Linked DNA regions of Nitrobacter winogradskyi Nb-255. The protein of the gene in region 1 binds, or shares a complex with, the protein of each later gene. Links are inferred from orthologs where the notes say so. Each region holds a gene or a part of one and is shown on either strand. Other genes may lie near its edges. The genes, in order: ccmE and ccmB.

What was found.
Region 2: the proteins of ccmE (region 1) and ccmB are in contact, whole or in part, in a solved structure (PDB 8CE8), measured with the Escherichia coli proteins. The link is inferred for Nitrobacter winogradskyi Nb-255 from one-to-one orthologs.

The regions. Positions count from the first base shown.
Region 1 is NC_007406.1:1,291,873-1,303,049, reverse strand. The notes cover bases 3,114-6,030. They hold ccmE (cytochrome c maturation protein CcmE), read right to left. Parts: upstream 4,858-6,030; coding sequence 4,369-4,857; downstream 3,114-4,368. Other genes in these bases: ccmI (c-type cytochrome biogenesis protein CcmI), read right to left, coding at 4,892-5,995; NWI_RS06170 (heme lyase CcmF/NrfE family subunit), read right to left, coding at 3,114-4,372. Outside these bases: NWI_RS06180 (Do family serine endopeptidase), read right to left, coding at 81-1,631; NWI_RS06175 (cytochrome c-type biogenesis protein), read right to left, coding at 1,816-2,334; more of NWI_RS06170, read right to left, coding at 2,387-3,113; NWI_RS06155 (hypothetical protein), read right to left, coding at 6,158-7,549; NWI_RS06150 (RT0821/Lpp0805 family surface protein), read right to left, coding at 7,808-8,236; NWI_RS06145 (sensor histidine kinase), read right to left, coding at 8,343-9,740; NWI_RS06140 (response regulator transcription factor), read right to left, coding at 9,730-10,401; NWI_RS06135 (hypothetical protein), read right to left, coding at 10,676-10,927; NWI_RS06130 (hypothetical protein), read right to left, coding at 10,931-11,177. UniProt on the Escherichia coli protein: Heme chaperone required for the biogenesis of c-type cytochromes. Transiently binds heme delivered by CcmC and transfers the heme to apo-cytochromes in a process facilitated by CcmF and CcmH.
Region 2 is NC_007406.1:352,774-363,741, forward strand. Bases 3,295-6,002 are described here. They hold ccmB (heme exporter protein CcmB), read right to left. Parts: upstream 5,129-6,002; coding sequence 4,460-5,128; downstream 3,295-4,459. Other genes in these bases: NWI_RS01665 (DsbE family thiol:disulfide interchange protein), read right to left, coding at 3,295-3,451; ccmD (heme exporter protein CcmD), read right to left, coding at 3,448-3,627; NWI_RS01675 (heme ABC transporter permease), read right to left, coding at 3,633-4,364; ccmA (heme ABC exporter ATP-binding protein CcmA), read right to left, coding at 5,202-5,804. Also shown: NWI_RS01645 (DEAD/DEAH box helicase), read right to left, coding at 1-81; NWI_RS01650 (RluA family pseudouridine synthase), read right to left, coding at 326-1,120; signal recognition particle-docking protein FtsY, read left to right, coding at 1,151-2,098; NWI_RS01660 (septation protein A), read left to right, coding at 2,209-2,811; more of NWI_RS01665, read right to left, coding at 2,858-3,294; aconitate hydratase AcnA, read left to right, coding at 6,030-8,747; NWI_RS01695 (DUF1223 domain-containing protein), read left to right, coding at 9,012-9,767; NWI_RS01700 (DUF2794 domain-containing protein), read left to right, coding at 10,195-10,566; NWI_RS01705 (glycosyltransferase family 4 protein), read right to left, coding at 10,666-10,968. UniProt on the Escherichia coli protein: Required for the export of heme to the periplasm for the biogenesis of c-type cytochromes.

The DNA.
Region 1 (11,177 bases):
CGCGTCGAGCCCGACCGAGCCTTGTCTTTGATCGGCATGATCCAATCCGGGAATCGATTTCTTCCGTTCGGCATCATGCCTTAACCCTTCGCAATTGGCATTGCGACGAAACGCGCCGTGCTGCCGGTGCGAACCCGCATCAAAACACTGTTCTTGTCTTCCGCGCGCGCCGCCTTGATTGCCTCGCGTATGTCGGCGGAGCTGGACACGCTCTTTCCCGCGACCTCCAAAATCACGTCGCCTTCCCTGAACCCGCGCTCGGCCGCGGGGCTTTTCGGATCCACGTCAACCACGACGACCCCTTCCCCGCCGGCACCCGCAACCGATCCTGCCGGCGCAACGGTCAAACCAAGCCTGGGAATATCGTTGTCGCGCGATGAGCCACGATCGCCATAGTGGTCAGCTCGGGCTTCGACGGTGTCGGGCAGAGTGCCAAGCGTCAGGTTGACGACCTTGTCCGTGCCCTTGCGCAGGACGTTGAGCTTGATCGACGTTCCCGGCGCCAAGCTACCGATGGTCCGCGCCAGTTCGCGCGCGTCCTTGACCGGATCACCATTGACGGCCGTGATCACGTCGCCGGACTTTATACCCGCCTTGGCCGCCGGACTGTTGGCCTGCGGCTCAGCCACCAGCGCGCCTTCGGCTTTCTTGAGACCGAGGCTGTCGGCGATGTCGGAAGTCACCGGCTGGATCTGGACGCCGATCCATCCGCGGCTCACCGACCCTTTGTCCTTGAGCTGAGCAACGACACTCTTCACCGTATTCGCGGGAATCGAGAACGCAATGCCGACGCTGCCGCCGGACGGCGAATAGATCGCGGTATTCACGCCGATGACGTCGCCCTTCATGTTGAAAGCCGGGCCGCCGGAATTACCTTTGTTGACCGGGGCGTCAATCTGGATGAAGTCGTCATAGGGGCCGGTGCCAATGTCACGGCCGCTGGCCGACACGATGCCGGCGGTCACCGAACCGCCAAGACCGAACGGATTGCCGACCGCGAGAACCCAATCGCCGATCCGCACCTTGTCATCCGACAGTTTCGCAAACGGGAAACTGGAGCCGCCCTCGACCTTGATCAGGGCAATGTCCGTGCGCGGATCAGCCCCGATCACCTTGGCGGTGTAGGTCTTGCCGTCGTCGGTCGTGACTTCGACCTTGTCCGCGCCGTCGACGACATGGTTGTTGGTCACAGCATACCCATCAGCCGAGATGAAGAAGCCGGAGCCCTGCCCTGTCACGAGGCCAGGACCGCGCCGGCCGCGCATTCCTGGCGGTAGGCCATCCGGTCCGCCAAAGCGGCGGAAAAACCGCTCCATGGGCGAGCCCGGCTGGAACGGCGAATCGTCCCCGCTGGCCACCGCCCTGTCCTTCATACGGATCTTGACCGAAATTACCGACGGCTTCACCCGCTCGACGATGTCGGCAAAGCCGATCGGCTGCGCGACCTTGCTCACGTCGGTGTTGACCTGCGCATAAGCGGGACTTATGAAGAACTCGGCCTTGTCTGCGGAAGGGCTTAGCCCGTAAGCGGCTACGCCAACACCCGCGACGACAGACGCCATCAACGCGAACCTGCGCGCGGTGACCCCAGAACGAATGGGCTTTAACTGGGAAGACGGCAGGTCGGTCATGCGGATCTCCAAAAGACAGGTTTGATATAGTGCCGAAAACCGGCACTTCATGTCCCTGAAGATGGGTATTCGCACCTTACCGCGCGCTGACCAAGAAATTAATGTTTCGTAACAACAGCAAACGCCTCGTGCGGCGGTTTGGCGCACACATCACGAGGTCGCGGATCGAAAACCGGTTATCGGCTCAAGCCTTCGACTCCTCGCCGGCGGCGCGTTCGATCGCCACCAGTTTCGCGAGCCGGGCTTCTTCTTCCTCGCTCAAACGCGGTGGAGCCTCCTGAGCGGCCTTCACCGCTTTTGACCGCCGCCGGCTGTATCCCCACAGCGCCAGTCCGCCGCCGGCCAGAAGCAGCGGAGTCAGAAGCCAGAGCGGCAGCGTACTCGTCTCAAAAGGCGGCTTCAGCAGAACGTAGTCGCCATAACGGGCCACCAGAAAATCTAGCACCTGCTGATTGCTGTCGCCGGCGGCGATCCGCTCCCGCACCAGCAGACGGAGATCCCGCGCCAGCGGCGCCGAGGAATCGTCGATCGACTGGTTCTGGCACACCATGCAGCGCAACCCGCGCGACAGGTCGCGCGCGCGCGCTTCCTGAGCGGGGTCGGTCATGACCTCGTCCGGCTGCACCGCATGAGCGGAAGACACCGCCAAGAGCCCAAAACAAAGGATCGCGCCGAGAACAGGCAGGAACCTGTTCCACGCCATGCACCGTCCGCACAACGACGACAGGGTTTGTACGAGTTCACGCATGGCAGCCTTACTCCGCCGGCTGGAGCGTGCGCCAGCCGGCCTTCGCCGGTTTCGGCGCACCGACCCGCAAGCGCCGGTCTGACAGCGACAGCACGCCGCCGAAGGCCATCAGGACCGGACCGAACCAGATCAGCAACACCATAGGCTTGTGATAGATGCGCACCGCGATCGACCCATCGGCGGTGGCTTCACCGAGCGAGATGTAGAGCTGGCTCGCGCCACGCGTCAGCAGCGCCGCTTCCGTGGTCGAAGCCGCGCGCGTCGTGAAGTTACGCTTGGAGGGCATCATGACCGCGATCGGCTGCCCGTCCCGACTGACGGTGAAGCGCGCGATATCTTCGCGATAGTTGGATCGCTGATGCTGCGTCGTACCCTCGAACGTCAGACTGTAGCCACCGACCCGCGCCACGTCGTTGATCTTCATCGAGGCGATGTATTCGGTATTCCAGGTGGTTTCGCAGACGATGCCGATCAAGGCTACCCCGAGGCCGGCATGGGCGAAAACCGTGCCCCACGCCGAACGAGGCAATCCTTTCGCGCGGCGCAGGGAAACCGGCAGCGACGCACGAAACAGGTTGACGCGCTCGGCGAGATCACAGAGAGCGCCGATAATCACGAACACCGCCAGTCCGATCGCCAGCGGCGCGAAGGTGCTGCCGCCACGCGTCCATGCCCACAGCACGGCCACGGCGATCACGCTGCCGACCCCGGCGGCGATCAGCCGTTGAGAGGCACCGAGCAGATCACCGCGCTTCCACGCCAGCAGCGGGCCGAACGGCACCGCGATCAGCAGCGGGACGAACAAGGGCGCGAACGTCAGGTTGAAGAACGGCGCTCCGACCGAAATCCTGTTGCCGGTGATGACCTCGAGCGCCAGCGGATACAACGTGCCGACGAACACGGTGGCGCAGGCCGTGGTCAGGAACAGGTTGTTGAGCACGAGCGCGCCTTCGCGCGAGACCGGCGCGAACAAGCCGCCCTGCTTCAGAGTGGACGCACGCCAGATAAACAAGGTGAGGCTGCCGCCGATGAAGGTGCAGAGGATCAGCAGGATGAAGACGCCGCGCGTCGGGTCGGTAGCAAAGGCATGGACTGACGTCAGCACGCCCGAACGCACCAAAAAGGTGCCGAGCAGCGACAGCGAGAACGTCAGGATCGCGAGCAGGATGGTCCATACTTTCAGCGCGTTGCGCTTTTCCATCACCACCGAGGAATGCAGCAGCGCCGTTCCCGCCAGCCACGGCATCAGCGAGGCGTTCTCGACCGGATCCCAGAACCACCAGCCACCCCAGCCGAGTTCGTAATAGGCCCAGTACGATCCCATCGCGATTCCGAGGGTGAGGAAAATCCACGCCACCAGCGTCCATGGCCGCACCCAGCGCGCCCAGGCTGCGTCGATGCGGCCTTCGATCAGGGCGGCGACCGCGAAGGAGAACGCGATGGAGAAGCCGACATAGCCGAGATAAAGCATCGGCGGGTGTACCGCGAGCCCGATATCCTGCAGCACAGGATTGAGATCGCGCCCCTCCATCGGCGGGCTGGCGATCCGCGTGAACGGATTCGATGTCAGCAGGATGAACAGGTAGAACGCGGTCGCGACCCAGCCCTGCACCGCCAGCACATGGGCGCGCAGCGTCAGCGGAAGATTATTGCCGAACGCCGCGACCAGCCCGCCGAACAAAGCGAGGATCGTCACCCACAACAGCATGGAGCCTTCGTGATTGCCCCAGACGCCGGTGATCTTGTAGATCATCGGCTTCAGCGAGTGGGAATTCTGGAAGACGTTGAGGACCGAGAAATCGGAAACCACGTACAGCGTCGCAAGCGCGAAAAACGAAGCGGCGACAAACAGCAATTGCGCCAGCGCGGTCGAGCGCGCCACGTTCATCAACGCGCCGTCGTGCAGTCTTGCGCCGATGATCGGAACCACGGACTGGATCAGCGCGAGCCCGAGCGCCAGCACCAGCGCGAAATGCCCGGCCTCGGCGATCATTGCGACACCTCCTGCTTGCTAGAAGCTTCAGCGGCTCCGGGCTGCGCGCCATAATCGTCCTTCCAATGCCCCTGCTTCTTCAAGGCATCCGCGACCTCTTTCGGCATGTAGGTCTCGTCGTGCTTGGCCAGCACGGTGTCGGCCTGGAACACACCCGAATTATCAAGCGCGCCCTCGGCGACCACCCCCTGCCCCTCGCGGAACAGATCAGGCAGAATGCCCTTGTAACTCACCGGGAGGGTGGCGCTCCCGTCAGACACCCTGAATGAAACGGCGAGATTGTCACCGCGGACCAGCGAACCGGTCTGCACCAGCCCGCCTAGCCGAAAGCGTTGCCCCGGCTGAATATGCTTCTCCGACACCATCATCGGCGTCGAGAAAAACACGATGGAATCGCGCAGGGCATTAAGCACCAGCGCGGCCGCGATGCCGAGCACCACGAGCGCTCCGCCGATCATCGTCAAGCGCCGCTGCTTGCGAGTCATGTTTCACCACCTGCGCGCAAAGCAAATACCTCGATCATCCGTCTATCCCGAGCGCCTTGAACCCTTCGTTGAGCTGGCGCAACCCTGCTTCATTCCGCCCGAGCGCGCGGCGCGCGTCATCGCGCACGGCGCGCGACTTCTCCGGCTGATTGAGCACCATATAGGCGCGGGCGAGGCGCAGCCATCCCTCGACATCGTTGCCGTCCTGCTTCAGGCGCGCCGCCAGCCGGTCGACCATCGTGTGGATCATCGCGGAGCGATCCGCTTCGTTCATGTCGCTCGCCGCGGCCACCGCTTCTTCCGTCGGGCGAGGCGCGCCGTCCCCGAGCTGCGCCAGCGCCTCCTGCACGGTCACGCGCCATTCCGCATCCGCAGGCGCATCGGCCAGCAGGGCTTTCCAGATCTTCATGGCGTCGGCGCTGCGGCCGTCCTGCTGCGCGGCCATTCCAAGGAAAAAGCGCGCCTTCGCCTCCTGCGGGTTCAGGGCGAGCGCCCGCTCGAACTCCTTCTTCGCCTCGGCGGTGACGATGCCGTTGGCCGCCCCCGCGATCGCCGCCCCGAGATCGGCGCGGCGCGGCGCGGTCTCGCCCTCATACGTGATCACGTTGCGATAGGCGCGCGCCGCGTCGTCGAAGCGGCCGAGCTTCGCGAGTATCGGCGCCAGTACGGTCCAGCCCCGGCCGTCGCCGGGATTCTTCTCCAGGTGCGATTCGACACGCGCCACGAGGCTGTCGAGGGATTGCGACGCATCGGCGGTTTGAATGCGCGCCGCGAGGGGGAAATCGGGCATTTGCGGCGATCCCAGAGGGAGGTAGGTCGCGAACGCCAGCAACGGGATTCCCGCCAGCGCGACCACCGCCACCGCACGGCGCAGCCAGAGTTTCGAATCCTGCGGCTGATGACGTTCCGCGTCAGCCGCTTCCAGAAGCCGGCGCCCGATCTCGACCCGCGCCGCAGCCGCCTCCGCCTCGCCGATCAGGCCGGCGGCGGCATCGCGCCCGACCTCGGCCAGTTGGTCGCGGTAAACCGTGGTCTCGCTGCCGCCCGAGGTTCGCCGACTGCCTGACCGACCGAGCGGCCACAGCACCGCGAAAGCCGCACCGGCGGTCATCAGCGCGAACACAAACCACACCGTCATCTCATCAGGGTTCCATCTGGTAGCGGCGCCGGGAGCGGCCGTTCGACGGCCGGGTTACATCACGACTGGAATACGGACGCAATTGACAATTGCGGCACAATTGACGGTAAACATCCACAACCGCATGATTTAATAGCGTTTATCGGAAACACGGACGCCCGCTCACCCTGCCCGCGACGATTTGCGTTCGGCCGTGAGCGCGTGGTCCGCCGCCCGGCTCATCAGCGACGAGTAATCCCGGCCGAACAGAACCTCGCAAAAACGGATCACCGCCTTGACCTGCTGCTGCCGGAACGCCCGCACGCGCTCATCGCCGTTGCGAAGCGCTTCGACAAGGGTTTCGGAGGTCCTCTCGACGTAATGCTGCAAGTCCGAATAGGTGCGCGTCGTGACTTCGTTGATGGCCAGTTCGCTGGCGTAGGTCCGGCATACCGCGACAAAATCGATCAACGCGGCGGTTTCCTCGACCTCGATCGAGTCGAGTTTTGCGCCGGCTGGAATGTCCTTGTCGGGCCGCTGACGCAAAATACGCCGCACACGGCCGGCGACGCCTTCGATCTCCGATTGCAGAACCTCGGAAATATCGACCCTGATCGCCGCGAGCTGACGCCCCCAGCCGGAATCGGTTCGGATATCAAGCTCGGTCCTTAGCCCGCGAACACCGTCGTGCAAGGTCTTCAAGTGCCGGGAGACATTCTCGAACCGGCCGCGCCGGATATCGGCCCGCAGAACGGCCGACGTCTGCGACAGATCGTCGAGCGCCATCTTGACGGCCACGCCATAAGGCGTCGCCGCCACGCGTATCTCATCGTCCGACCCCGCGACCTGAACCGCGAGGCGGATGATCTGCCACGGTGCCGACAGGCGCTGCATCACCAGCGACAACGCAAACGGCAAGGCCGCCGGCGTTTGCAGGGAAGGAACATTGAGCGCCGTCATCAGGGAGGCGATCTGCGGCTCGCCGAAGACAGGCAGAAAACCAGGCAGCCGAATATTCAGGGTGTCGAGGGCTTCGCGCGCGTGCAGAACCGCCGCGATCGCGGGCAGATCTTCAATGACGCCGGGAGCGCTGATGCGGCCAAGCGTCCGCTGGCGGTTGATGCCGGAACTATCCGTAAGGATTCGCAGGATGGCGGCTGCCGCCACCGGCTGGAAAACCCGTGCCGCCGTCTCGATCCCGGATGCCGATCCGGCCTCAGCCGCCAGCACGGCCTCGAACGCGCGCGCGTCATCCGGCGCGCCCTCGCGCGCCAGCCAACGCCAGACCGGCACGAGCGAGTTGCGCCGGATCTGGCCGGAGCGCGGCACGACATTGTCTTCCACGAGAAACGGATCGAGGGGACGGAACAGATGCCGGACCGGGTCTTCACTCCGCTGCTCGCTGTCACCCGATTGGGGGTCAATCCGGCGCAGCTCCCCGAGAACGAGGTTCGCGACCGCAGCGTCTTCGCCGCGCTCCACCGCGCGCTCGAACTCCCGCATCAACAACGCCTGCGATTTCGGCGGAAGCTGCGCAAGGTAGTCCTTCAGCCGTTCGATCGAGGTCTGGTCCATGCACGCACATCTTCACGCGAACGATCGCGCGGACACCGGAAAGCCCGTAGCGCCTCATATCAGACGCGGTCTTAAGGATGCGTTGCGCCGGGCCGGAGGAGTTTCGAGACAACGGGATAACGGCTCGCGCCAAGAAAATACGTCAAATCAGAAACGCGATCCCGCTTCGCATTTCATCAGGGAGCGGGGAGGACTCATTCCATGCTTGAATGCTGGTCAGTGAGGCTTTGATTTGATTCAAATTTTGCGGCCTTACAATCAGCCGGTCGCGGTCCAGCGTCCGTCAGCGTTCCGGCAAGCGGTTCTGCGCACGGTCTGGAGTTGACCGGCAATCGTGACGGTGTGGGAATAGCCGCGGCATGTCGCACCCTCCACCTCATATTCCGGTCCGGCGACGATATTGCCGTGACGGCCGCTATCCGGATTGCGCCAGGTAATCGGCGCGCCCGGCGCGCCACGCTCAAGCGCATCGATCTGCGCCTGATAGGCCAGCCGACGGTCGTTGTCATCCAGGGCGGAACCGAGTTTCGGTCCAATCAATCCACCCAGCGCCGCGGCTGTCGCGGGACCGGTGGCCCCTTCCCAGAAGCCGGCGAAGGCCGTCAGGCCGGGAGCGTCAGGGCCGCCGGAACCCGTCGTGTCGCAACCGCCGAGAGCGAGCGTCGCCGCCACGGCAATCAGCAGCATATTCACGCTCCCCCGGCGCTTTTCGCCGGACGGATTCCGCATTCGATTGCACGGGAACGGGTGATGCGGGCGGGACTTCGACATGGGACGACCAGCAAACCGGGGCTCAAGCTGACGGCAGCAACAGTTCGGCGCGCAATCCGCCGATCGGCGCGGTATCCAGCGTCAGGCGACCGCCATAGAGGGCTGCAAGATCGGTGACGATCGACAACCCCAGTCCGGATCCCGGCTTGGTCTCGTCGATGCGGCGGCCGCGCTGCGAGGCCTGCATCCGCTCGGCATCCGACAATCCCTGACCGTTATCGTCGACGGTAATGTGCAGCATCGCAGGCTCAACTCCGGAAGGCGGACGGACGGACGTGGTGATGAACACCCGCGAATGCGCCCACTTGCAGGCATTGTCTACAAGATTGCCGACCATCTCCTCAAGATCCTGGCGTTCGCCGCGAAATTTCGTCCCCGGACTGACGTCGACCTCAATCGTGATATCGCGATCGCGATGAATTTTCTCCATGGTCCTGCGCAGCGCCTCGACGACGGGCGCGACATCCGTCACCGTTCCAATGACGGTGAGCCGCGCAGCCAGGCGGGCGCGCTCCAGATGATGGGCGACCTGGTTGCGCATCATCCCGGCCTGTTCGAGCATTTTGGCGGCGAAGGAATCGCCCTCATGCGCGCTGGCCTCGTTGATGATAACCGAAAGCGGCGTCTTGACCGCGTGCGCGAGGTTGCCGACGTGGGTGCGGGCACGCTCGACGATCTCCCGGTTGGCATCGATCAGCGCGTTGGTCTCCCAGGCAAGGGGCGCGATCTCCACGGGGAATTCACCTTCCAGTCGCTCCGCGCGGCCCGACCGGATGTCGGCGATCGCGTCCGAGATCCGTTTCAGCGGCGCAAGACCGAATCGCACCTGAAAGATCGTGGTGAGAAGCAATCCGATCGTGAGCGCGGCGAAGGTGCCGCCGAGGTAATAGTCGAAAGCCCTCGTTTCATCGAAAATTTCCGAGGCGTCTCCGGCCACGGCGACACGGAACTTGCCGTCGGCGCCGAGATCGACCGGCCGCTCCGCCATGCGGAGGATTTGACCTTCGGGCCCGTCGACATATCCGGCGCGGACTCCGGACGAGGAAAGCGCAATGCCCTGATCCACGAGCTTCGGGAGCTTCTTGTCCCATAGCGAGCGCGATGCGCGGGTTTCCGCTTTGCCCGGATCGGTACGGTCGACCTCCCAGTACCAGCCCGACAAGGGCAGATCGAACAGCGGCTCACCGAGCGACTGGAACTGACGGTCATCCGGCTCGTCGGGCGCCGTCACTTCGGCGATCAGGGTGCGGAGATAGAGATTGAGGCGGCGGTCGAAGGCACGCTCGGACGCCGAGCGATAGACTGAAGACAGCACCACGCCGGTCACGAGGAGCACGACCACGACCCACGCGGTCGCCGACAGGAACAGCCGCGACGCCAGCGAATTGGAACGAAAGCCTAGAATTTCCCTAACGCGCATCTGCCGGCGGCGTGAGCAGATAGCCGAGCCCGCGTACCGTCTGGATGATATCGACGTCCAGCTTCTTGCGAATACGGCCGACAAACACTTCGATTGTGTTGGAGTCACGATCGAAATCCTGATCGTAAAGATGTTCGACCAGTTCGGTGCGCGACACGACCCGGCCGATATGGTGCATGAGGTAGGCCAGCAGCCGGTATTCATGCGACGTCATCTTGACCGGATTGCCGCCGACGCTGACGCGGCCCGTGCGGGTATCCAGCGTCACCGGCCCGCAGGTCAGTTCGGAGTGCGCGTGCCCCGTGCTCCGTCGCAGCAGCGCGCGCATCCGCGCCAGGATTTCCTCCAGATGGAAGGGTTTCGCAACATAGTCGTCAGCGCCGGCGTCGAACCCCTGCACCTTGTCGCTCCAGCGATCCCGCGCGGTGAGAATCAGGACCGGCATGGTGCGGCCCCCCCGCCGCCAGGCTTCCAGCACGGAAATGCCGTCCATCTTCGGCAGGCCGATGTCCAGCACCACCGCGTCATAAGGTTCGCTGTCACCGAGGAAATGCGCCTCCTCGCCGTCGAACGCGCGATCGACGACGTAGCCGGCGTCGGTCAGCGCTGTCGTGAGCTGACGATTGAGATCGGGATCATCCTCGACGACGAGAAGGCGCAAAGCGGGCTCCTGATTCCTCCCTTCAGGATGAACCGTCACCGCGTGAATGGCAAATGAACGCTAATGTCCCGATTCCGAAGTTCGCATACCCTTGCCGCAACCTTTGATGCGAACTTCCGAACCACCACACTATAGCCTTTTCGCTTCTGGCCTTGATTTAACGCGTTTTCTTCACGCGAACCGGTATCCACTTCGCTCGAAAACGCCATAGGAACCCGCTTACGCCTTGTTTCCGTCCGAAGCAGGCCCGCCTGCACCGGACGCCCAGCCGCCGTTACGTCGTGGTCGAGCCGTCGTCGGGCGGCAGCGGACTCAGGAACAGGTCAACCTCCGCGTTGATCCGGGCCAACACCGCATCGATCTCCTCGGCGGTGGCGTTTTTGCCGCCGATCAGGCCGGCGATGGCCTGAATATAGGGGATCGATGACACCACGCCGCGTTCGATCGCGGGCGCGACCTTGATGATGGCGTTGACGATGGCTTCAGCGGCCGTGAGGCCGGCTGACACTTCTGCTGCGGTCACCATGCGCTATGCTCCCGAGGCGAGGATCTGCTGGACGGCGATCAGCGCCGACCGCGCCGCCGCGAACGCGTTGCTGATGTCGACGGACGGATAGGCTTTCTGCAACGCGACCAGATTGTTCACGGCGAGGCGCGCCTTGCGCATCGCCGATTGCAGCCTTTCGATCACCGAACGCTTGGCGCAGATGTTGATCATCCCCGGCCCGGTTCCGGTCCGGCAAAGCGGCAGCGCCCTGTAGGCATTGGCGGCGTTC
Region 2 (10,968 bases), 940 kb from region 1 along the record:
ATTCTCTTCCGCGAGCGCACGTGAAATCGGATCGGCGAGGCCGAAATCCTGAAAGGAGGACAAAAGGTTGCTTCTTTCCATTATGGGACCAGGCGCTCGGCCATATCGGCCGGAGCGTGCCAGGGCGTCGGTGACACCCGCGTGTTTGGGGCGTCGATTGACTTTGGCTGAAGGGGCAAGCCAGAGACCGTTAACGGCCCAGAACACGCGGCTCGCAGTGACCTGACATTTTCAAGGTCGTGTTACCATATGAAGCAGGAACGCGGCGGATTCAAGGTGAATCGTCGCGGCTCGCACGCCCAAGGTTCTCCCGCGGAGCTTTAGCCTACTCTGCGTTCCAGCCGCACGCCCTGAGCCGCGCGTGCAAATGCGCGGGCGCGGGCGCGGTGACCACCACGGGAGGCTTGTTCCTCGACAGCGGAATCGCGATCTGGCGTGCATGCAGATGCAGGCCCGGCTCGTCGAGGCGCGGGACGTATTGTTCGTTCCGCGAACGGCGTAAACTGGCCTGGGTTCCGTAGATGTTGTCGCCGACGATCGGCCAGCCCATCGCCGCGCAATGGACGCGCAGTTGATGAGTGCGGCCGGTAAGCGGTTCCAGCGACAACCAGGTCAACTGAACTCCTGCTCCGGAAACGGTGGAGGTGTCAGGAGAGGATCGCCCCAGCACTTTCCATTTCGTGGTCGACGGCAGCCCGTTCGGATCCGGCTTCTGCCACCAGCCGCGTTCTTCGTTCAGCCGCCCCAGTGGAATATCGATGGCGCCCTCATCCTCGCTCGGGCCGCCTTCGACCACGGCCCAGTAGGTCTTTGAAATCTTGCCGTGCTTGAACAGCAGGCCGAGCGAAGCCGTCGCCTTGCGGTGCCGCCCGAGCACCAGACAGCCCGAGGTGTCGCGGTCCAGCCGATGGGCCAGCACCGGCGGCCGCGGCAGGCCGAACCGCAGCGCGTCGAACGACGCTTCGAGATTGGCGCCGCCCTTGGGGCCGCGATGGACGGCGATGCCCGCGGGCTTGTCGATCACCAGCATCAGCCCGTCGCGGTGGAGGACGCGGGCCTGGATCTCCTCCGGCGTCGGCTGGGCCGTATCGACGGTTCGCTTTATTTCCGGTTGCGGCATGATCGTCGAAACGGCTAACACACCTCCACGATGAGTGACAGTTCCGAGGATCAACCGAAACAGAGCTGGTGGCGCAGGCTGTCCGGCGGCCTCAAGCGGACTTCCGCTTCGCTCGGGACGGCGGTGGCCGATCTCGTCACCAAGCGCAAGCTCGACCGCGCCATGCTCGATGATATCGAGGACGTCCTGCTGCGCGCCGACCTCGGAACCGCGGTCGCCGAACGCATCGCGGAGGCGGTCGGCGAGGGACGCTATGACAAGGCGATCTCCGCCGACGAGGTGAAGGCCGTCGTCGCGACCGAAGTGGAAAAAGTCCTCGCTCCGGTGGCGCGGCCGCTGATCATCGACGAAACGGTCAAGCCGTTCGTTATTCTGGTGGTCGGCGTCAACGGCTCCGGCAAGACTACGACCATCGGCAAGCTGGCGGCGAAGTTGTCCGCCGAGGGGCGCAAGGTGATGATGGCGGCCGGCGACACGTTTCGCGCCGCGGCGATCGACCAGTTGAAGGTCTGGGGCGAGCGAACCGGATCGCCGGTGATCGCGGGCGCGCAAGGATCGGATTCCGCGAGCCTGGCGTTCAACGCGCTGACCGAGGCGCGAAACCAGAACAGCGACGTGCTGCTGATCGACACCGCGGGCCGCCTGCAGAACAAGGCGGAGCTGATGAACGAACTGGAAAAGATGGTTCGCGTCATCCGCAGGGTCGATTCGTCGGCTCCGCATGTCGTGTTGCTCGTGCTCGACGCCACGGTCGGACAGAACGCGCTGTCGCAGGTCGAGGCGTTTCATCGCACCGCCGGCGTCACCGGGCTGGTGATGACCAAGCTGGACGGCACGGCGCGCGGCGGCATTCTGGTGGCGCTCGCGGAGAAGCATAAGCTGCCCGTGCACTTCATCGGCGTCGGCGAAGGAGTGGACGACCTCGCGCCGTTTACGGCAGGCGATTTCGCGCGGGCGGTCGCGGGGATCGAGCATTAGTTTTTATCGTGCCCGAACCCCACGGGCGGGCATGCCGGGACTACCGAAACCGCGCGAAACACCGGCTTCATCCGCTGTTGCGGATAAAGCCGGTCATAACAGGCAGGATGATGAACAAGTCGCAACCGCACCCGCTATTCAAGCTCGCGACCGAACTCGGTCCGCTGCTGGTGTTCTTCGCCGCCAATGCGAAGTTCGGGCTGTTCGTGGCAACGGCCGCGTTCATGGTGGCGATCGTGGCGGCGATGATCGCGTCCTATGCGGTGACGCGACATATCCCGCTGATGGCGCTGGTGACGGCGGTCATCGTCATCGTGTTCGGTACGCTGACGCTGGTTCTGCATGATGAGACCTTCATCAAGGTGAAGCCCACCATCATCTATGCCCTGTTCGCGGCGGTGCTCGGCGGCGGATTGCTGTTCGGCCGCTCCTTCATCGCGATCATGTTCGATCAGGTGTTCAACCTGACGCCGCGCGGCTGGCGGCTGTTGACGCTGCGCTGGGCGCTGTTCTTTGCGGCGATGGCCGTCCTGAACGAATTCGTCTGGCGGACCCAGAGCACGGACTTCTGGGTCAATTTCAAGGTTTTCGGAGCGGTCCCGCTCACCATGATCTTCGCCATGATGCAGATGCCGCTGACCCGGCGCCATCATCTGGAGCCGGCCACTCTGGAAGCCAGCGATGCCCGGGAAGGGGATGTCAGCAAGAACTGATGACTTGCCTATAAGCTGGCCGGCCGGAAAGACGAACGGGGCTGGATCAGGAGCCCGCTTTCAGGGCCTTTTCGATTTCCGGCTTCAGCACCGCTTCGATGTTCTCAGGGGTGATTTCCCCGACCAGCTTGTAGGCGATGGTGCCGTCCCGCGCGACCACGAAGGTCTCGGGCACGCCGTAGACGCCCCATTCGATGGAGGCCCGGCCATTGCTGTCGACGCCGACGACATCGAACGGGTTGCCGTAGCGGCCGAGGAAGCGGCGGGCGTTGTCGGAGGCGTCCTTGTAGTTGATGCCGACGAATTGCACGCGCCGGTCCTTGGCGAACTCGGTCAGCAGCGGCGCCTCGCTATGGCAGGGGACGCACCAGGACGCCCAGACGTTGACCAGGCTGACCTTGCCCACGAAGGTCGCGGGGTCGATCCCCGGCACCGGCTTGCCGTCCGCCATGAGGCCGGACAGTGGCGGCAGCGGGATCTGGGGCGCGGCGCGGCCGATCAGCGCCGAGGGGATTCGCGAAATGTCGCGGTCGCCGAGCCGGAACCAGAACAGGAGCGCCAGCGCGGCAAAGAGCACGAGCGGCAGCGCCATCAGCCAGCGCCGTTTCGGCGCGGCGGCGGGCGGCTCAGGGTCGGTCATTGAACCTCCGCTGCGCTGCGTCCCGATCGCCTGACCGCGCCCGCGGCTTCAAGGCCGCGCAGGCGCGCCTTCTGACGGCGGTAATCCATGATCACCCAGACAATGAGCGCGACAACCACGGCTGCGACCGACACGTAGGATGTCACGATGAATGAGGCATAGGGACCGAGCGCCATGATTGTCACGCCACCGATTTGCTGGCTTGCAGCATCTGCAAGGTGCGCACGCGCCGGCGCAGGATTTCATTCCGCATCGCCGCGATATGCAGCGTCAGGAACAGCAGGGTGAAGCCGATCGCCATCACCACGAGGGGAATCAGGAAGGCGCGGTCGAGCGTCGAGCCGCCCATGCGCACCACCGAGGCCGGCTGATGCAGCGTATTCCACCAGTCGACCGAGAACTTGATGATGGGAATGTTGACCGAGCCGACCAGCGTCAGCACCGCGGCGGCGCGCGCGGCGCGCGACGGATCCTCGACCGCGCGCCATAGCGCCATCAGGCCAAGATACATCAGGAACAGGATCAAAACCGAGGTCAGCCGCGCATCCCATTCCCAATAGGTGCCCCACATCGGTCGGCCCCACAGCGATCCCGTCAGCAGCGCGAGAAATGTGAAGGCCGCGCCGATCGGCGCTGCGGTCTTGGCCGCGACGTCGGCCAGCGGATGCCGCCACACCAGCGTGCCCAGCGCCGCGACGCTCATCACGCCCCACACGAACATCGACAGCCACGCATTCGGAACGTGGATGAACATGATCTTCACGGTCGCGCCCTGCTGATAGTCATCGGGCGCGATGGCGGACTGGTAGAGGCCGACCGCGAGCACGAGCGCGGTGACCGCCACGAGCCACGGCAGAATCCGGCCGGCAAGCGTGAGAAACCGGGAGGGGTTGGCGAGGTCAATCAACGACATGGGCACCACTGATAGTCGCCGGAGCTACCGCAGGCAATGCGGATTTGCGTCCGGTTTCCTCCTTGAGCAAAAATTGATTGGCTGCATCAAGCGCCTCAATCCAGCCCGTGCCGCAGGCTTGAGGCGGCGGCGAACGGACCGATGACCAGGCTCGCCAGCGACAGCGCGCACAGAATCGAGAACGGAGTGCCGAACGGCGATGGTCCGGACATCGCGGCATTGGAAGCGGCGACGCCGAAAATCAGAACCGGGATCGACAGCGGAAGCACCAGCACCGAGAGCAGCAGCCCGCCGCGGCGCAGGACGACGGCGAGGGCGGCGCCGACCATTCCCGTGAAGGTGAGCGCCGGCGTTCCCGCAAGGAGCGTCAGCGCCACGGCACCGGTCGCGACGGCGTCCAGGTTGAGCAGCAACCCCAGCACGGGCGTCGCGGCGACCAGCGGCAACCCTACGGCCAGCCAGTGCGCCAGCGCCTTCGCGGCGCAGACGAGTTCGAGCGGCGTGCGGCCCATGACGATCAGGTCAAGCGAACCATCATCGTGATCGGCGGTGAACAGGCGATCGAGCGTCAGCAGGCTCGCCAGCAGCGCGCCGAGCCAGAGAATCGCGGGCCCGAGTTTTTTCAGGAGCGCGAGATCGGGGCCGACCGCGAACGGCATCAGCACCACGACGGTCAGGAAAAACAGCACCCCGATCAGCGCGCCGCCGCCGACGCGCAGCGCGACGCGCACATCCCGGCGGATCACGGCGGCGAGGGCGGTCATGAAGAGGACCCTTTTCTTCTTTCCCACGAGGGAAGGAGGGGCAAGGCTCGTCGCATGTGGATTGGAGCCAACCTCATGCCGCGCCTCCGATCCGCAGTTCCCGCGCGGCGATGCCGAGCGGCGTATGGGTCGCGGCCAGAATGATGCCGCCGCCCGCGAGATGGCCGGTCATGATCGCGGCGAAGGCGGCCTGACCGGTGACGTCGAGGGCCGAGGTCGGTTCGTCCAGCAGCCAGACCGGGCGCTTGACGGCCAGGAGCCGTGCGATGGACAGCCGTCGCCGCTGTCCGGCCGAGAGATAGGCCGCCGGCAGATGCGCGACATGGTCGAGCCCGACCGCCGCGAGCGCATCCGATTCGCCCGATTTCCCGCCGCCGAGGAAATCCCGCCAGAACGACAGGTTTTCGCTGACCGTGAGCGCAGGCTTGAGGGCGTCGCGATGGCCGAGGTAATGCGCCTGTTCCGGCAGCGTCAACTCGGGATCGCCGCCTTCAAGGCTGATCGACCCGTCCGCTATCGCCAAAAGACCCGCGAGCAGCCGGAGCAGGGACGTTTTCCCCGCGCCGTTAGGGCCGGTGATCGCCACGGCGTGGCCCGACTCCGCCGCCACATCGAGGCCGGAGAACACCTCCCGTCCTCCTCTGACGCATCGCAATCCGTTCCCTGAAAGTCTCATGGCGGTCCTGTTCGCGGAACTGTCGCGTTTCTGTGTATGGCTGAAAGGCGGGGTACAAGCATTTGAGGGGCGGTGGCGGACGATCTGGAAAGACTCTATAAAACTGGAACTGATGCAGCACAAAACGCGCCGCAGCGAAACCCCGGGGGTTGGTGCGTCAGCGGTGTTTCAATACCCTATTGGTTTGCTGGCCGGTACCTCAGACGTTAATTCGGGATTTCTCACATGGCTTCGCTCGACAGCTTCAAGTGCCTGAAAACCTTCAAGGTCGGAGACAAGACTTACGCTTACTACAGTCTGCCGGCCGCGGAGAAGAATGGCCTCAAGGGCATCTCCCGGCTGCCCTATTCCATGAAGGTGCTGCTGGAAAACCTGCTGCGCAACGAGGACGGACGCTCGGTGAAGAAGGAAGACATCGCCGCGTTCGCCAAATGGCTGAGAAAGCGCAGGCTCGAGCACGAGATTGCCTTCCGTCCGGCTCGCGTTCTGATGCAGGATTTCACCGGCGTGCCCGCGGTGGTCGATCTCGCGGCGATGCGCAACGCGATGCAGAATCTCGGCGGCAAGCCTGAGAAGATCAATCCGCTGGTGCCGGTCGATCTTGTCATCGACCACAGCGTGATCGTGAACTTCTTCGGCGACAACAAGGCGTTCGCCCGCAACGTGGTCGAGGAGTACAGGCAGAACCGGGAGCGCTACGAGTTCCTGAAATGGGGACAGAAGGCGTTCTCGAATTTCGCGGTGGTGCCGCCCGGCACCGGCATCTGCCATCAGGTCAATCTTGAATATCTGGCGCAGACGGTGTGGACGCGAAAGGAAAGGCTGACGATCGGCAAGAAGACCGCCAGCACCGAGGTCGCCTATCCGGATACGGTGCTCGGCACCGATTCCCACACCACCATGGTCAATGGCCTTGCCGTCTTGGGGTGGGGCGTCGGCGGCATCGAGGCGGAAGCCGCCATGCTTGGCCAGCCGCTATCGATGCTGCTGCCCGACGTGGTCGGCTTCAAGCTGAAGGGGGCGCTGAAGGAAGGGGTGACCGCCACCGATCTCGTGCTCACCGTTACCCAGATGCTGCGCAAGCAGGGCGTCGTCGGCAAGTTCGTCGAGTTCTACGGACCTGGCCTCGATCATCTGTCGGTCGCGGACAAGGCGACCATCGCCAACATGGCGCCGGAATACGGCGCGACCTGCGGCTTCTTTCCGATCGATGCGGCGACCATCGATTATCTCAAGACGTCCGGCCGGCCGCCGGCCCGCGTCGCGCTGGTGATGAAATACGCCAAGGCGCAAGGCCTGTTTCGCAGCTCCGCTTCGGCCGATCCGGTCTTCACAGAAAAGCTGGCGCTCGATCTTGGAACGGTGGTGTCGTCGCTCGCGGGACCGAAGCGGCCGGAGGGGCGGCAGCCGCTGTCGGCGGTCGCGGATGGATTCGCCGGCGCGCTCGCCGACGAATACAGAAAGACCGACGCCGGGGCGCGATTCCCGGTCGAAGGCCGCAACTTCGATCTCGGACATGGCGACGTGGTGATCGCGGCGATCACCTCATGCACCAACACATCCAATCCGAGCGTGCTGATGGCCGCCGGGCTGCTGGCGCGCAAGGCTGCGGCGAAAGGGCTGGCCGCGAAGCCCTGGGTGAAAACGTCGCTGGCGCCGGGCAGCCAGGTGGTCGCCGAATATCTCGCGGCGTCCGGGCTTCAACAGGATCTCGACAAGGTGGGTTTCAATCTTGTCGGCTTCGGCTGCACCACGTGCATCGGCAATTCGGGGCCGCTGGCGCCGGAGATTTCAAAGTCGGTCAACGACAACGGCATCGTCGCCGCTGCGGTTCTGTCGGGCAATCGCAATTTCGAGGGCCGCGTTTCGCCGGACGTGCAGGCGAATTATCTTGCCTCGCCGCCGCTGGTCGTCGCCTACGCGCTGGCGGGCTCGGTGACCAAAAATCTCAGCCGCGAGCCGCTCGGCACGGGCACTGACGGCAAGCCGGTGTACCTTAAGGATATCTGGCCGACCTCGAAGGAGGTCAACGCCTTCATCAAGAAGTACGTGACCTCGAGAATCTTCAAGAAGAAGTACGCCGCCGTGTTCAAGGGCGATGACAACTGGCGCAAGATCCAGACCGTTGCGAGCGAGACCTATCGCTGGAACATGAATTCGACCTATGTGCAGAACCCGCCTTACTTCGATGGCATGAAGAAGGAGCCGGAGCCGATCGAGGATATCGTGGATGCGCGCATCCTGGCCATGTTTGGCGACAAGATCACCACCGATCACATCTCGCCGGCCGGTGCGATCAAGCTGACGTCGCCGGCCGGACAATATCTCAGCGAACATCAGGTGCGCCCGGCGGATTTCAATCAGTACGGCACGCGGCGCGGTAATCATGAAGTGATGATGCGGGGCACCTTCGCCAATATCCGTATCAAGAACTTCATGCTCAGGGGCGCCGACGGCGCGGTCCCGGAGGGCGGCTCGACCAGGCACTGGCCGGACGGCGAGCAGATGTCGATCTATGACGCCGCGATGAAGTACCAGCAGGAGAATGTGCCGCTTGTCGTGTTCGCCGGCGCCGAATACGGCAACGGTTCGTCGCGCGACTGGGCAGCCAAGGGGACGCGGCTGCTTGGCGTGCGCGCGGTGATCTGCGAGAGCTTCGAGCGCATCCACCGCTCCAACCTCGTCGGCATGGGCGTCTTGCCACTGACCTTCGAGGACGGCGTGTCCTGGCAGTCCATCGGGCTCACGGGGGATGAGACGGTGACGATTCGCGGCTTGCAGGGCGATCTGAAGCCGCGCCAGAAGTTGTCGGCGGATATCGTTTCCCGCGACGGCTCGCTTCGCCGCGTCTTGCTGCTCTGCCGCATCGATACGCTCGACGAACTCGACTACTATCGCAACGGGGGCATCCTGCACTATGTGCTGCGCAAACTCGCGGCTTGACCTGCTGATCCGATTCCGACATTCGCATCGCGTTCAAGCGCGCATAGCCCCTCGGACGTGCGTTTGACATTCGTATCCCGAGGGCCGCGATCGCCGGAGCGATGAATGTCAGAACGGCGCACTTGACGTATGAGGCCTTCACCGCGAATTGAGTGGCGGGCAAGCGAGGGGCAGCCTATCAAAATGCCGGCTTCTCGCATTCTTAAAGTGTGCTTTTCCTTCATGCCGCAGGCCCCCCGCCGTGCCGCGGTTTCGGTGATCTTGATGATGTCTCGTGGTGGTTTGACACGACTGTCCGGTGCGCTCGGCGTTTGCGCGCTTGTCGCGCTCAGTCGTGCAGCTTTGGCGGAGCCGCGCGCGGTGGTTGAACTGTTCACGTCGCAGGGTTGCTCCTCATGTCCGGCCGCCGATGAAATTCTGGGTGATCTTTCAAAGGACCCGTCGATCGTCGCGCTGAGCATGCCGATCGATTACTGGGATTATCTCGGCTGGAAGGATACGCTCGCGGACAATCGCTTCACCGCGCGCCAGAAAGCCTATTCGCAGATGCGCGGCGACCGCGATGTCTACACGCCGCAGGTGATCGTCAATGGATCGGCCCATGTGATCGGCAGCGATCGCGGGGCCATCGAAAGGGCGGTCCGCGATACGCAACAAAGCCAGGATGTGATGTCGGTGCCGGTTTCAATGTCGGTCTCTGGCAGGCAGCTCAATGTGTCAGTCGCATCCGCCAACGGCAAGCATCTTTCGGGTCGCGGCGAAATCTGGGTCTGTGCGGTTTCCAGGGCGGTCCCGATTGCGATCGGGCGCGGAGAGAACAGCGGCCGCGAAGTGACCTACCACAATGTCGTTAGGAACTGGCTCAAGGTCGGTGACTGGACGGGCAAGGCGGGCACCTGGGCGGTGCCAATCGAGAATATCGCCCATAACGGCGTCGATGCTGCGGTTGTCTATGTCCAGGATGGCAATCGCGAAAGACCCGGCCGGATGCTCGGCGCGGCCTACACCTTGCTGCATTGAGATTGGCTGCATTGATACGGATTCTCATTTTCCGCGACCCGAATCCTGCGCGATGAATGCGGCCTGCCTTCAGGATACTCTAAAAAGAAAAAGCCCGACACCGGGTCCGGGCTTTTGCAACTCCGAAATTGATCTCTGCGAATAGGCCCGATCCTGATGGCCCCGGGGGGCTGGGGGCTGAGGAACCGGTTCCAAAAGAATCGGGCCATCGCAGAGAATGTTTTTTCGCAGTTCAGCGGGGCGGTTGCTTGTCGGAATTTGGGCTGCATTATGATTTTACCTAACGTTCTTGTTATCCGGGCGCCGCGGTAGCGCGAGGAACAAGACAATGACGTGATCCCGCCCCTTTCCGGACTGGGAGCCGAGACCTCTTGCGACAGGTCGCAGCCGGCGCGATGATGTCATCCGACCGTGACAGGAGGCGCCGATGAGTTCGCTACCGGACGATCTTGATCCGGGCGGGAGCCGCGTGACGGAACGTGACCCCGCCCCCGTTCCCATCCCAGGCAGGGTGACGTTCAACCGTCTCGAACTCAATCGCATCCTCAATCTTTATGGACGGATGGTTGCCGATGGGGACTGGCGCGATTATGCCATCGACTTTCTCAGGGATCGCGCGGTGTTCTCGGTCTTCCGTCGCGCTTCTGAAGTTCCGATTTATCGGATCGAGAAAGATCCGCGACTGGCGCGCAAGCAGGGCGCGTATAGCGTGATCTCGGCGAGTGGCCTCATTCTGCGGCGTGGCCATGAACTCGACCGCGTGCTGCTTGTCATTGATCGCAAGCTGTCGCTGGTCTGATGCAACGACGCTCCTGCGGCCCCTGGATAAGGGGACCGCAGGATGATGCTCCGCGGAGAATTTTGCTTCTGATTCCATCAGAAGCAAAAAGGCTCGATCCTAGGTGGCGTTGCTGACCAGCTTGATCCTCGGCGCCGTAGCCTCGATGAGGTTTCGATAGGAGTCGAGATAATCCAGCGCCATGCGCCGCGCCGTGAATCGCGCTTCGAACTCCGCCCGGATGGCTCCGCGATCGAGCGTCGTCAGGCTGTGGACCGCGGCAACCGCGCTGATCTCGTCTTCGACGATAAACCCCGTTCGTCCATCCGTGATGATCTCGGCGACGGAGCCACGATTGTAGGCGATGACGGGAGTGCCGCACGCCATCGCTTCTATCATCACGAGGCCGAACGGTTCAGGCCA